Regions from separate parts of the Azospirillum sp. A26 genome, predicted to be linked through region 2. Evidence: predicted binding sites of a transcription regulator. Region 2 holds the regulator's gene; each other region holds the start of a gene.
The links. Region 2 encodes PhoB, which activates phosphate uptake and scavenging genes when phosphate is short. Its sites were predicted from a motif close to TNTCATAAAACTGTCA; they were not measured.

Region 1 (4,718 bases), on a different replicon from region 2:
TAAACGCCCCCGTCCGCCGGTTTACCAATCCGTGACGAAGGCACGTCACTCAATCCTTGACCGACTGGGCGCGCCTCCTTTGGGGGGCGCGCCCATTTTCTGTCCGTGTCCGTGAATAAAATCGCCGTCCGGCCTGTTGGTGCGACGGTCGCCGTTCAAACCGTCAAGCCTTTGGTGTAGACATCCCGCCCATGCGCCTGATCCTCATCCTCGCCGCGCTGCTCGTCGCCGGCCTCGCCAACCTCGCCGTCTGGTCCCTGCCGAACCTGCCGGTGCCGCTCGACCCGCCGCCCGGCGGCAAGCTGCGCAGCGTGTCCTTCGCGCCCTTCCGCGACGGGCAGAGTCCGCTGACCGGCGTGCTGCCCTCCACCGCCCAGATCGAGGAGGACATCGTCGCGCTGGCGCCGCAGGTGGCCGGCATCCGCACCTACACCTCGCTGGAAGGCTTGCAGGTGGTGCCTGAACTGGCCCGCAAGCACGGCATGCAGGTCACCATGGGGGCGTGGCTGTCCTCGCGGATCGACAAGAACGAGGCGGAGATCGCCTCGCTGATCGACCTCGCCAACCGCTATCCCGATGTCATCACCCGCGTCATCGTCGGCAACGAGGTGCTGCTGCGCCGCGAGCTGACGCCGGAGCAGGTCGCCGGCTACATCGACCGCGTCAAGGCGGCGGTGAAGCAGCCGGTGTCCTACGCCGACGTCTGGGAATGGTGGCTGAAATACCCGCAGATCGCGGACCATGTCGATTACCTGACCATCCATCTGCTGCCCTATTGGGAGGACGTGCCGGCCGGCGTCGAGGCGGCGACCGAGCGCATCCGCCAGAGCTACCGCACCATCGCCCACCGCTTCCCGGGCAAGCCGATCCTGGTCGGCGAGACCGGCTGGCCGACGCAGGGCCGCTCGCGCGGCGCCGCCGTGCCGGGGCTGGTCAACAAGGCGAAGTTCGTCAACGCCTTCGTCCGCATGGCCGAGCAGGAGGGCTTCGACTACAACGTGATCGAGGCCTTCGACCAGGAGTGGAAGGCCAAGCTGGAGGGCACGGTCGGCGGCCATTGGGGCCTGTACAACGCCGACCGCACGCCGAAATTCTCGCTGGCCGGGCCGGTCGTCGGCAATGTCGCGTGGCCCTGGCTGTTCGCGGCGTCGAGCGGGCTGGCGCTGGTGCTGCTGTGCGGGCTGGCGCTGCTGCGCCGCCATCTGCCGGGCACCGGCTGGGCGGTGCTGATCCTGCTGGCGCAGGTATTGTCCACCCTCTATGTCCGCGCCGCCTTCCTGGCGGAGCATGGCAAGCATTACTGGCAGGACACCACGCTGGCGGTGGCGATGCTGGCGCTGACCGCGGCGCTGTCGCTGGCGGTGCTGCTGACCGCCCACCGCACGCTGGCCAGCGGCGGTCTGGCGAGCGAGCCGCTGGTCGGCCTGCGCCACGCCCGCCCGGCCCTGACCCGCACCGAGCGGGTCGGGCGGTGGAGTGCCGTGGCGCTGGGCGTCGCGGCGCTGGTCTGGTCGCTGCTGATCGTCTTCGACGGCCGCTACCGCGACTTCCCCAACCCGTATCTGCTGATCCCGGCGGTGGCGCTGCCGGTGCTGGGCCTGATCCGCGCCGCCCGCCGGCCGGTGGGGACGGAGACGCGTGGCGCTCTCGGCATCGCCAGCCTGTTCCGTCCGGCGATTCCCTTCGCGGACGGTGCGCCGCGCGGCCTGTGCGGCGCCGTCCGCCGCCTGCCGGTCGAGTCGGTCCTGGGCTTCGGGCTTCTGCTGGCGGCGCTGCTGACCGTGGTGGCCGAGGGCTTCGTGCCGCTCGAATCGCTGATCTACGGCCAGCTGCCCTTCACGGAGGCGCTGCACGAGGTCGAGTGGACCCGGCCGAACTGGGAAGCGCTGGGTTGGGCAGCCTTGCAGATCCTGCTGGCGCTGCCCTTCCTGGCCGGGGTGTGGAGCGCCCGGCGTCCGCTGCGGCGGATCTGATCCGGATCAGGTCTTGATCAGCCCGTCCTGCTTCGGCGTCTCCGGAGCGGGGCCGGGCGCCGGAGCGGCGGGCGGCGTCAGCTGCCAGTTGTCCAGGGCCCGTTTCAGCGCGTCGAGCCCGGCGCCGGCCGAGTTTTTCGCCTCGTCCGCCGCGCGGGTGATGGCGGCGCAGAGGTCGGCGCGGCGCTTGGGATCGTTGCGGCTTTCCTCCAGCGCGCGGCCGACATCGTCGGTCGTGCCGCCGCCCTTGGCGTCGGGCGGCACCGCCTTCGGGTCGATCCCCAGCAGCGGCAGCAGATACTCCCGTCCCTTCTCGCGCGCCACCGCCGCGGCCTTGTCGCCGAAACGCTCCGCCGCCGCGACTCCGGTGTCCCAGGTGCTGAGCGCGGCCGAGACGGTCGGGCTGCACCGGCCGGCCGGGTCGTCGGGCGGAACCGTCTGGGCATGCAGCGGGGCGGCGCTCAGAAGCAGGGCGGCAAGCGCCGGCATGGCAAGGCGGGAAACGGGGGATGGGCACGTCATGGGCGGAACCCTGCGGTCGGGGAAGGGGCTTCGGGTGAGATTTGGGAAGGCGGCCGGCGGCTTTCCATGGGGTCGGCTGACGGTGCCGGCCCAACTGGTTTGCCGGATCGGTTGGAGGGGTGAAACGCGGCGATGTGCCGCGACCTGTGGCGATTTTGCTACCAAATGACTGTTTCATGACCTTTACATGACATGCCGCCGCTGCACCGCACCGCGAAGCGTGCTAAGAGCAGCGCCAAACCATTCAGTCTATGCGAGTCACCGTCCCATGCTGCTGCGCGCATTCCGTTCGCTGATGCCGAAGGAGGAACGCTTCGTCGACCAGTTCGTCGAGCAGGCCCGCCATATCGTGGCAGCATCCATTGCGCTGGAAGCGGTGATGGATTCCGGACCGGACGACCGCGCGCAGAAGGTCGCCGCGCTGAAGCGGGTGGAGAAGGACGCCGACCGCATCACCAAGGATGCCGGGCGCGACCTGCACCGCGCCTTCATCACCCCATTCGACCGCTCGGACATCCTGTCGCTGATCAACGCGCTGGACGACGCCATCGACCTGATGGACGAGGTGCCACGTCATGCCGGCCTCTATGGCATCGAGGCGTTCGACGAACCGATGCGCCGCTTCGTCGCTTTGATCCGCCAGCAGGCCGACGTGCTGGTCGAGCTGATGCCGCTCCTGGGCTCCATCGCCCGCAACGCCGAGCGGATCGACCATCTCTGCGGCCGGCTGTCCGACATCGAGGACGAGGCCGACGACATCCTGCGCAGCGCGCTCCAGTCGCTGATCGCGGAGAAGCCGGACATGATCGCCTTCCTCGGCCGGCGCGAGCTGTACGAGATGCTGGAGGCGGTGACCGACCGGTGCGACGACGTCGGCGACCTGGTCGCGGGCATCACGCTCGATCAGGTCTGAGGCGGTCCCGGTCATGGAGGCCCTGCAACTCGGCCTGCCGGCGATCGCCGTCATCGTTCTGGTGGCGCTCGCCTTCGACTTCATCAACGGCCTGCACGACGCGGCGAACTCCATCGCCACCGTGGTGTCGACCCGCGTGCTGTCGCCCAAGCTGGCCGTCCTTTGGGCGGCCTTCTTCAATTTCATCGCCTTCCTGTTCTTCGGCCTGCATGTCGCCACCACCATCGGCACCGGGCTGGTCGATCCGCTGGTGATGGACCCGGCGGTGATCCTGGCGGCGCTGATCGGCGCCATCGGCTGGAACCTGATCACCTGGTATCTCGGGCTGCCGTCCTCCTCCTCGCACGCGCTGGTCGGCGGCATCGCCGGGGCGGGCATCGCCAAAGCCGGCTTCGGCGCCATCATCGGCAGCGGCTTCACCAAGACGGCGGTCGCCATCGTGCTGTCGCCCGGCATCGGCCTCCTGCTGGCGCTGTTCCTGATGCTGGTGCTGTCCTGGGCGCTGCGCCGGGCCGCCCCCTTCACGGTCGACCGCCAGTTCCGGCACTGGCAGCTCTTCTCGGCGGCGCTCTACAGCCTGGGCCATGGCGGCAACGACGCGCAGAAGACGATGGGCATCATCGCCGTCCTGCTGTTCAGCCAGGGCATGCTGGGCGATACCTTCCACGTTCCCTTCTGGGTCATCATCGCCTGCCAGCTGGCGATGGGGCTGGGCACCATGATGGGCGGCTGGCGCATCGTCCGCACCATGGGGTCGCGCATCACCGACCTGAAGCCCTACCAGGGCTTCTGCGCCGAGACGGCGGGCGCCATCACGCTGTTCGGCGCGACGTGGCTGGGCATCCCGGTTTCGACCACCCACACCATCACCGGCGCCATCGTCGGCGTCGGCTCCGCCCGCCGCACCTCGGCGGTGCGCTGGGGTCTGGCGGGCCGAATCGTCTGGGCCTGGGTGCTGACGATTCCCGCCTCCGGCATCGTCGCCTGGCTGTCCTACCTGCTGGTGTCGAGCGTCCTGCGCCCGTAAGGGCCTCGATCCGGGGGGAGAACACCCTGTGAACGAGGGGGCGGATACCGGTACGATCGGATAAGCCCTTCGTGACGCAGCCCGCCCTTGACCCGCAAGGGCGGGAACGGCAGGATCGGTCCGGTGGAGACAGGATACCGGTCATGCCGCATATCGAACGCACCGACCAAGGTGAGCAGTATGTGCTTCCCGGCACCGAACGCCGGACGGTCCCAGGCTTGCCCTATGCGGCGGAAGCCGACGGCCAGCTGACCCTGCATTTCTACGCCCCACCCGAGAAGAC
Region 2 (4,718 bases):
ACCGCCTGACGGACTCGCCAATATGTCCTGGCACGGGATCACCCTATTCCATCGAGGAAACCAAACCATGGCAGACCCGACCTATAACCGCTTCGCGACCGCAGGCCGCGCGACAGATCGGGGATACTTCGACGAAGGCCTGCGCCAGCACATGCTGCGCGTCTACAACTACATGGGTGCCGGCCTGATCCTGACGGGTCTGGTCGCGGCACTCGTGTCGTCCAGCCCGGCCATGATGGCCACCATCTTCGGCACGCCGCTGAAGTGGGTGGTGATGCTGGCTCCGCTCGCCTTCGTCATGGTGCTGTCCTTCGGCATCCAGCGCCTGTCCTTCGCATCGGCACAGATGATCTTCTGGGCCTATTGCGGCGCGATGGGCCTGTCGATGTCGGCCATCTTCCTGGTCTTCACCGGGGCGTCGATCGCGCTGACCTTCTTCGTCACCGCCGCGACCTTCCTGGCGATGAGCCTCTACGGCTACACCACGAAGGCCGACCTGTCGAAGATGGGCTCGTTCCTGATGATGGGCGTCATCGGTCTGGTGATCGCCGGCTTGGCGAACATCTTCTTCCAGTCGCCGGCCCTGCACTTCGCGATCTCCGCCATCGGCGTGCTGATCTTCACCGGCCTGACCGCCTATGACACCCAGGCGATCAAGGAAAGCTACGCCGAGGGCTACGATCACGAGAGCACCGGCAAGCTGGCCCTGATGGGCGCCCTGACGCTGTACCTGGACTTCATCAACCTGTTCCAGTTCCTGCTGCAGTTCCTGGGCCAGCGCAACAACGACTGAGCCTAAAGACATTCGACCCGAGACGCCTGATCGGACAAGCATCGGATCACGCGCCAGCCGCCCGGAAGCACCCGCTTCCGGGCGGTTTTCTTTTGTCCGGCTTTTCTCAGGACTCCACCGTCACCGGGTCGCCGACCGCCAGCCCCAGCACCCGGTCGGCCCGCCCGCGGTTGACGGCGATCTCCACCAGCCCGTTGGAGTTCTCGTACCACAGCGGCTCTCCCGGCCCGACGGCACCGAAGGTGCGGGCGCGGGCGATGCGGGCGCCACCGGCGGTCAGCACCGCATCGGCGGGCAGGGCGGAGGCCCGCAGGCCGGTCATGGCATTGCCGTAGACATCGACATAGACGATGCGCGGCAGTTCGTCCGGCCAGTCCGGACGGTCGATGGCGGCGGGATCGAGCGGGCTGCGCGCCACGGCATGCCCGGTGGCGAGGCAGGCGGCGACGGGGGCGAACAGGTCGCGGCCATGGAAGCTGGCGGACAGCCGGTCCGGGATCCAGTCGATTGTCCAGGCGTTTAGCGACGTTGTGCGGCGGGCGATCAACGCGAACAGGCCGTTGTCGGGACCGACGAACCAGCGCCCGTCGGCCTCCACCATCACCGGCCGCCTGTCGGTGCCGACGCCGGGATCGACGACAGAGAGAAAGACGCTGCCGGCCGGGAAGGCCGCAGCGTAGGCAGCCAGCAGATAAGCGGAAAGCTGCGGGTCGAAGGCGGGGGCGTCGGCGAACAGGTCGATGACCGGCACGGCCGGCGCCTGTTGCGCCAACACCGCCTTCATCTGGCCGGTGTAGGGACCGGAAAGCCCGAAATCGGTGAAGAGCAGGATCATGGGGGATATGGGGGAAGGCATGGGGGCCAGTCTCACCAATGCTGCGGTGGTTCTGCCCCCATCCTACCCCCATCCCAACCCTGGGCTCACACCGACTTGGTATCCAGCGCGTAGCCGGCCGACCGCACGGTGCGGATCAGGTCCAGCTCGTCCTCCTCATTCATCGCCTTGCGCAGGCGGCGGATGTGTACGTCGACCGTACGCGGCTCGACGTACACGTCATGGCCCCACACCAGATCGAGCAGCTGTTCGCGCGAGAACACCCGGCCGGCATGCTGCATGAAATGGCGCAGCAGGCGGAATTCGGTCGGGCCGAGGTGTACGTCCCGGCCGTTGCGGCGGACGCGGTGGGCGGCCAGATCCATCGTGACGTCGGCGAAGGTCAGCACCTCATCGGTCATGCCGGGCGACGCGCGGCGCAGCACGGCGCGCATGCGCGCCACCAGCTCGGTCGGGGAGAAGGGCTTGGTGATGTAGTCGTCGGCGCCGGAATTCAGGCCGCGCACCCGGTCGCCTTCCTCGCCGCGGGCAGTCAGCATGATGATCGGGATGTCGCGGGTCTTGGCGTTGCGGCGCAGCTGGCGGCAGACCTCCAGCCCGCTCATCAGCGGCAGCATCCAGTCGAGCAGGACGATGTGCGGCGTCTGCTCGCCGGCGGCCAGCAGGGCCTCCTCGCCGTCGCTGGCAGTGGCGACGCGGAAGCCTTCCTTTTCCAGGTTGTACTTCAGCAGCGTCAGGATGTCGGCCTCGTCCTCGACGATCAGGACGAGCGGCTTCAGGGCCGCGTTCATGGTGGCTCCGTTCACAGCGCGCGTCTCGACGTTAACCGGCATGGCACAGCCTTTTCAACAAAGGAGGGAAGAGGGGCGGGCATTGGGAAAGACAGGGGGCACACAGGGCGGATCTCAGCCATAGCGGCCGGTGATGTAGCCCTGGGTGCGCTCGTCGCGCGGGTTGGTGAAGATGTCCTCGGTGTCGTCGCACTCCACCATCTCGCCGAGATGGAAGAAGGCGGTGCGCTGCGACACGCGGGCGGCCTGCTGCATGTTGTGGGTGACGATGACGATGGTGTAGTTGGCCCGCAGCTCGTCGATCAGCTCCTCGATGTGGGCGGTCGCGATGGGGTCGAGCGCCGAGCAGGGCTCGTCCATCAGGATCACCTCGGGGCTGACGGCGATGGCGCGGGCGATGCACAGCCGCTGCTGCTGGCCGCCGGACAGGCTGGTGCCCGGTTCGCGCAGCCGGTCCTTCACCTCGCCCCACAGCCCGGCGCGCTTCAGCGAGGTCTGCACCACCTCGTCCAGCTCGTCGCGGCCGGAGGCCAGGCCGTGGATGCGCGGGCCGTAGGCGACATTGTCGTAGATCGACTTGGGGAAGGGGTTCGGCTTCTGGAACACCATGCCGACACGGGCGCGCAGCTGCACCGCATCGACCGCCTTGCCATAGACATCCTCGCCGTCGAGCGCGATCCGCCCGTCGACCCGGCAGCCCTCGATGGTGTCGTTCATCCGGTTCAGGCAGCGCAGGAAGGTCGACTTGCCGCAGCCGGACGGGCCGATCAGCGCCAGCACCCGGTTTTCCTGGATGTCGAGGTCGATGCCCTTCAACGCCTGCTTGGCCCCGTAGAACACCGTCACCCCGCGGGCGGTCATCTTGTTGGGCAGCGCGGCGCCCGCGTGTTGACCGGCACGGTCGCCGGCGCGGGGCCGCAGCTTCAGCGGGTTCTGAATGCTCATGACGCTCACCACCGTCTCTCGAAAATCTTGCGCAGGATCACGGCCGCGCCGTTCAGCAGGATCAGGACGCCGAGCAGGATCAGGATCGCCGCCGAGGTGCGCTCGGTGAAGGCCCGCTCCGGACTGTCGGCCCACATGTAGATCTGCACCGGAAGCACCGTGGCGCTGTCGGTCAGCCCATGGGGCACGTCGACGATGAAGGCGACCATGCCGATCATCAGCAGCGGCGCCGTCTCGCCCAGCGCACGGGCCATGCCGATGATGGTGCCGGTCAGGATGCCGGGCATCGCCAGCGGCAGCACATGGTGCAGCACCGTCTGCAAGGGCGAGGCGCCGACGCCCAGCGCCGCCTGACGGATCGACGGCGGCACCGCCTTCAGCGCGACGCGGGACGCGATGATGATGACCGGCAGCGTCATCAGCGCCATCACCAGCCCGCCGACCAGCGGGGCGGAGCGCGGCATGCCGAAGAATCCCAGGAACACCGCGAGGCCGAGCAGGCCGAAGATGATCGACGGCACCGCGGCGAGGTTGTTGATGTTCACCTCGATCAGGTCGGTCCAGCGGTTCTTCGGCGCGAATTCCTCCAGATAGACCGCGGCGGCGATGCCGGTCGGCACCGACAGCGCCATCGTCACCAGCAGGGTCAGCAGCGAGCCGGCGATGGCGCCGCCGATGCCGGCCTGTTCCGGCTCCCGGCTGTCGCCCGCCGTGAACAGGGTGGTGTTGAAGCCCTGCGCCAGCGCACCCGAGGCCAGCAGCGCGTCGGCGGCGGCGATCCTGGCGTCGCCGATCCCGCGCTCGCTCTCCGGCAGGTCGCGGCGGTAGGCGCCCTTCACCAGCTGGTCGATCTGGTCGTCGGCGCGGACCCAGATTGTCTGCGTCGTCCCGGCCAGCGCCGGGTTCTTCGCCACCATCGCCTCCAGCTCGTAGGGTGCGCCCGACGACAGCAGGTCGTTCAGCACGCGGCGGCCGGCACGGTCGGTCACCTGGGGGAACTGGGCGTAGAGCGCCCGGCGCAGCAGGGCGGTGTAGTTGCGGTCGGCGACCTCCGCCGGGTCGAGCGTCACCTCCAGCCGGATGCGGGCCTCCAGGAAGGCACTGGCGCCCTTCGTGACGATGGATCCCAGCAGCAGCACCAGCATCAGCGCCGCCAGCGCCACCGCGGCGGCGCCGGCCAGCCGGAAGCGGCGCTCCGCGGCATGGCGCGCGCGCAGGCGGCGGGCGAAGGCCTCGCTGCGCAGGCGCGACTTCGGTGGCGAGGAGGTAGGGGCGGAGGAGGGCGTCACGGCCGCCGCGTCCCGCTCGACGAGGTCAGTCATATTTTTCCCGATAGGTCCGGACCACCCGCAGG
Region 3 (4,718 bases), on a different replicon from region 2:
TGCCATGCCCGTCGCGGGCGGCGAGCAGGGCCGGCTCGATGTGGCTGACCGCCAGCTTCGGCGTCACCCGCAGCACCCGCTCCCGCCCGTCGATCAGAAAGCGCCAGTCCGGCGGACCGGGCCGGGCCGTCGTCAGGATGATGTCGTGGCCGGACAGATCCTCCGGCATCGACGGCGTGCCGCGCCGTGCCAGATAGCCGGGGCTGGCGACCAGAAAGCGCCCGACCTGCCCCACCCGCCGGGCGACGAGGCCGGAGTCGGGCAGCGGGCCGATGCGGATCGCCACGTCCAGCTCCTCCTCGATCAGGTCGAGGTTGCCGTCGGACAGCGTCAGCTCGACGCGGATGTCCGGAAACTCCCGCATGAAGTCGAGGACCAGAGGCGTCACATGCTTGCGCCCGAACATCACTGGCGCGGTGACACGCAGCCGCCCGCGCATCGGCCGGTCGGTTCCGGTGGCGGCCAGCGCCTCGTCGTAATCGGCCAGCAGCCGGCGCGCCTGTTCGGCCAATCGCCGGCCGGCATCGGTGGGGGCGAGGTTGCGGGTGGTCCGCTCGATCAGCCGGACGCCCAGCCGCTCCTCCAGCCCCGACAGCGCGCGGGTGACGGCGGGCGCCGACCGCCGCAGCCGCTTGGCCGCACCGGCAAGGCTGCCGGTCTCCAGGATCGCGACGAAGATCGTCAGTTCATCCAGCCGGTCCACAATTCTTCCAATTCCTGAAAGAGTCCCTTTTCATCAAAACCCATTCCTGCGGAACGGCGCAAGTGGTTGGCTGTGGGCATCCGCGATCTACAGAGAAGGGGCCTTGCCATGAGCACCAGCACCGATCCCACCATCACGCTGTACGGCACGCCGCTGTCGGGGCATGCCCACCGGGTCGAAGCCTTCCTGAACATCCTCGGCCTGCCATACCGCTATGTCGAAGCAAACGCCGAGGTTCGCCGGTCGGATGCCTTCCTCGCGCTAAATCCCTTCGGACAGATCCCGGTGCTGGTCGACGGCGATCTCGTCCTGCCGGACTCGGTCGCCATTCTCGTCTATCTCGCCGATCGCTACGACGCTTCCGGCCTGTGGAACCCGAAGGCGCCGGATCAGGCAGCGCAGGTGCAGCGCTGGCTGTCGGTCGCCGCCGGCGACCTGCGATTCGGGCCGGCGCTGGCGCGCATCCTGACGCTGTGGGGCGGGGCCGGGACGCTGGCCGACGCGCACAGGATTGCGGAACACCTGCTGCGCTTCATGGACAGCCATCTGGCGACCCGCGACTGGCTGGCGGCGGAGCGGCCGACCATCGCCGACATCGCCTGCTACGCCTATGTCGCCCGCGCCCCGGAAGGCCACATCCCGCTCGATCCCTATCCGGCGGTGCGGCGCTGGCTGGAGCGGGTGGAGGCGATCCCGGCGCTGACCCCGATGCCGGAAAGCACCATCCCCCAGCCGGCCTGAAGACCGGCCGCCATGACGCAAGCGTGCCCATTACCATGACGCAAGCGTCACGGGACCGTCGCCAAGCACCCGAATCTGTGCTTCGATGACAGTTCCATGACACTTGATGGATGGATTGAGTCGATGCGCAATTCCGCCTGTTCCGGGCGCTGGTCGCTGCTGTCCGGTGCGGTTGCCCTTTCCCTTCTGGCCGGCCCCGCCCTGGCGGCGGATCCGGCTCCCCAAGGCCCGGTGCCGCAAAGCGATCTGCTGAACGCCGAGCTGTGGATGCAGCGGTCGGTCGAATACAAGGCGAACTCGCTGGCGGTCTATGCGCTGGGCAGGATCCAGCTGGACAAGGCGCTGGCCGAAAAGACCTGGACCGCGGCGACCGAGCAGACCGGCAACTACCAGGATCTGCCGCCGGCGGTGGTGCTGGACCTGGACGAGACGGCGATGGACAACTCCGCCTATCAGGCCGGGCTGGTCACCACCAACGGCGAATTCTCGCCCAAGACCTGGGATGCCTGGGTGAAGGCGGAGAAGGCGACGGCGGTGCCGGGCGCGGTCGAGTTCACCCAATACGCCGAATCGAAGGGCGTGAAGGTGTTCTACGTCACCAACCGCAACGCCGACCAGGAAGAGCCGACCCGCCGCAACGCGCAGGCGCTAGGCTTCCCGATGGGCGGCAACGTCGATACCTTCCTGATGTCGAAGGAAAAGCCGGATTGGGGTTCGGCGAAGGGGACGCGGCGCGCCTACATCGCCAAGGAGTACCGGATCGTTCTGCTGTTCGGCGACAATTTTGGCGACTTCAGCGATGCCTACAACGGCAGCGAGGCCGACCGTCTGAAGGCGTTCGAGGCGGCGAAGGAGCATTTCGGGCGCGATTGGCTGATGCTGGCCAATCCCGGTTACGGCTCGTTCGAGAGCGCGCCCTTCGGGCATAATTTCAAACTGTCGGCGGATGAGAAGCGGGCCAAGAAGATCGGCGCGCTGGAGCCCTGGGTGGCACCGGCCCAATAACAGTTTGAAAGGACGGTGCGCCGGGCCTGGAGTGTCGAGCTTCAGAAGATCAGGCGCACCGCTTCCACGATCAGCAGCCACGGCGTGCCGATCATGACGGTCCAGACCGCCAGACGCGGCAGGCCGCTCATCTTGCGGACCTTCGGTTCGGCGGAGGGGGCGGCTTCGAACGAGGCGGCGTTGTAGATCGACATGACCTGCGGCTCCGTGAGCAAGATGGCGTTGAGGTCATCATGCGGTTCGGATCCTTAACGACCTTTAAAGAGCGCAGCCCACGAAGACGGCGTTTGCGCATTACCTCGACCGGATAAGTATACTCCCGGCGAAGGCAGGGCCGTGGCGCCGGACGACAGTAACCACGGCCCCGCGATACCCCGAACGTTATGGCTTCGCCACGTGCCAGACGTTGTTCACGCCGTCGCCGGTGGTGTCGCCCGGCTTCGCATCCTTGGCCCAGTTGTAGAGCGGCTTGCCATTGTAGGCCCACTGCCGGCTTCCGTCGTCGCGGGTGACGACGCTGTATTTGCCCATCGGCTTGGCGGAGGCGGGAGCCATCAGCGGCGGCCAGTTGGTCGCGCAAGGCCCGTTGCAGGCCGACTTGCCGGTACCGTCCTTGTCGAAGACATAGAGCGTCATGCCCTTCGCGTCGGTCAGGACAGGACCCATCGCGGTCTTGCCCGTCATGGCCGGTTCCTTGTCCTGAGCAAATGCCGGGGCGCCGGACAGGACGGCCCCCAGGCCGATGGCGGCGGCGGCGATACGGAGTGCGGACTTCATTGCGCAATTCCTCCCGAAACAGGCCCGCCGGACGGCAGGCCCGATGAATCGAGGACGCAACGGGGCCGCGGATATTCCCCCCGTCACCGGCCGGAACGCCATGCCATCGGGGTTATACCGTCAGGTATTTGCGGACCTCCTGCTCGTCCAGGCCGCTGCGCGGACCGGACAGCATCACCTCGCCGCGCTCCATCACCACCCAGTCGTCGGCAAGGTCGCGGGCGAAGTCGAAATACTGCTCGACCAGCAGGATCGCCATGGTGCCCTTGTCGCGCAGGTAGGAGATGGCGCGGCCGATGTCCTTGATGATCGACGGCTGGATGCCCTCGGTCGGCTCGTCCAGCACCAGCAGGCGCGGGCGCGTCACCAGGGCGCGGCCGATGGCGAGCTGCTGCTGCTGGCCGCCCGACAGGTCGCCGCCACGGCGCTCCAGCATGGATTTCAGCACCGGGAACAGCTCGAACACCTCGTCGGGGATCGAGCGCTGGGCGCGCGGCAGCGGGGCGTAGCCGGTCAGCAAATTCTCCCGCACCGTCAGCAGCGGGAAGATCTCGCGCCCCTGCGGCACATAGGCGATGCCGCGCCGCGCCCGGTCGGCCGGCGCCATCTTCGTCACGTCGGCGCCGTCCCAGCCGATGGAGCCGCCGGACACCGGTTTCAGCCCGACGATGGCGCGCAGCAGGCTGGACTTGCCGACGCCGTTGCGGCCGACCAGACAGGTGACCTTGCCGATTTCGGCCTTCATGGAAACGCTGCGCAGGGCCTGGGCGGCGCCGTAATGCAGATCGAGAGAGCGAACGTCTAGCATTATAATGTCTCCCGTCAGCGGCCGAGATAGGTGTCGATGACCTGTTGGTTGGCGCTGACCGCGTCCAGCGAGCCTTCGGCCAGCACCGAGCCCTCGGCCAGCACCGTCACCTTGACGCCGAGCGCGCGGACGAAGCTCATGTCATGCTCCACGACGATCACCGAGTGCTTGCCGGCGATGCTGCACAGCAGCTCGGCGGTCTGTTCGGTCTCGGCGTCGGTCATGCCGGCGACCGGCTCGTCGACCAGAAGAAGCTTGGGGTCCTGGGCCAGCAGCATGCCGATCTCCAGCCATTGCTTTTGGCCGTGCGACAGGCTGCCGGCCTGCCGGCTGCGCAGGGCCGACAGGCGGGTGATGTCCAGGATCTCCTCGATGCGGGCCCGGTCGTCGCGGCTGATGGCGTAGGTCAGCGTCTTCAGCGGCCGGCGCGGCGCCTTCAGCGCCAGTTCCAGATTGTCCCACACCGTGTGCGGCTCGAAGACGGTCGGGCGCTGGAACTTGCGGCCGATGCCGAGGTTGGCGATGGCCGCCTCGCGCAGGCGAGTCAGGTCGGTGTCGCCCTCGAACAGGATGGTGCCGGTGTCGGGGCGGGTCTTGCCGGTGATGACGTCCATCATCGTCGTCTTGCCGGCGCCGTTGGGGCCGATGATCGCCCGCATCTCGCCGGGCATCATCACCAGCGAC

Region 1: the regulator PhoB is predicted to act here: its motif matches at 2,662-2,677, upstream of ABNQ39_RS32150 (DUF47 domain-containing protein).
Region 3: the regulator PhoB is predicted to act here: its motif matches at 1,531-1,546, upstream of ABNQ39_RS22360 (5'-nucleotidase, lipoprotein e(P4) family).

The regions. Positions count from the first base shown of each region.
Region 1 covers NZ_CP170476.1:268,434-273,151, reverse strand. Annotated here, with positions in the region: gene ABNQ39_RS32160 (glycosyl hydrolase family 17 protein) at 192-1,973, shown strand; gene ABNQ39_RS32155 (hypothetical protein) at 1,980-2,495, opposite strand; gene ABNQ39_RS32150 (DUF47 domain-containing protein) at 2,764-3,408, shown strand; gene ABNQ39_RS32145 (inorganic phosphate transporter) at 3,422-4,435, shown strand; gene ABNQ39_RS32140 (hypothetical protein) at 4,579-4,718, shown strand, end outside.
Region 2 covers NZ_CP170472.1:2,494,005-2,498,722, reverse strand. Annotated here, with positions in the region: gene ABNQ39_RS12595 (Bax inhibitor-1/YccA family protein) at 68-793, shown strand; gene ABNQ39_RS12590 (SAM hydrolase/SAM-dependent halogenase family protein) at 900-1,628, opposite strand; gene phoB (phosphate regulon transcriptional regulator PhoB) at 1,715-2,419, opposite strand; gene pstB (phosphate ABC transporter ATP-binding protein PstB) at 2,534-3,280, opposite strand; gene pstA (phosphate ABC transporter permease PstA) at 3,370-4,686, opposite strand; gene pstC (phosphate ABC transporter permease subunit PstC) at 4,679-4,718, opposite strand, start outside.
Region 3 covers NZ_CP170473.1:1,836,818-1,841,535, forward strand. Annotated here, with positions in the region: gene ABNQ39_RS22350 (LysR family transcriptional regulator) at 1-703, opposite strand, end outside; gene ABNQ39_RS22355 (glutathione S-transferase family protein) at 812-1,444, shown strand; gene ABNQ39_RS22360 (5'-nucleotidase, lipoprotein e(P4) family) at 1,568-2,449, shown strand; gene ABNQ39_RS22365 (hypothetical protein) at 2,491-2,643, opposite strand; gene ABNQ39_RS22370 (COG4315 family predicted lipoprotein) at 2,831-3,226, opposite strand; gene urtE (urea ABC transporter ATP-binding subunit UrtE) at 3,339-4,034, opposite strand; gene urtD (urea ABC transporter ATP-binding protein UrtD) at 4,049-4,718, opposite strand, start outside.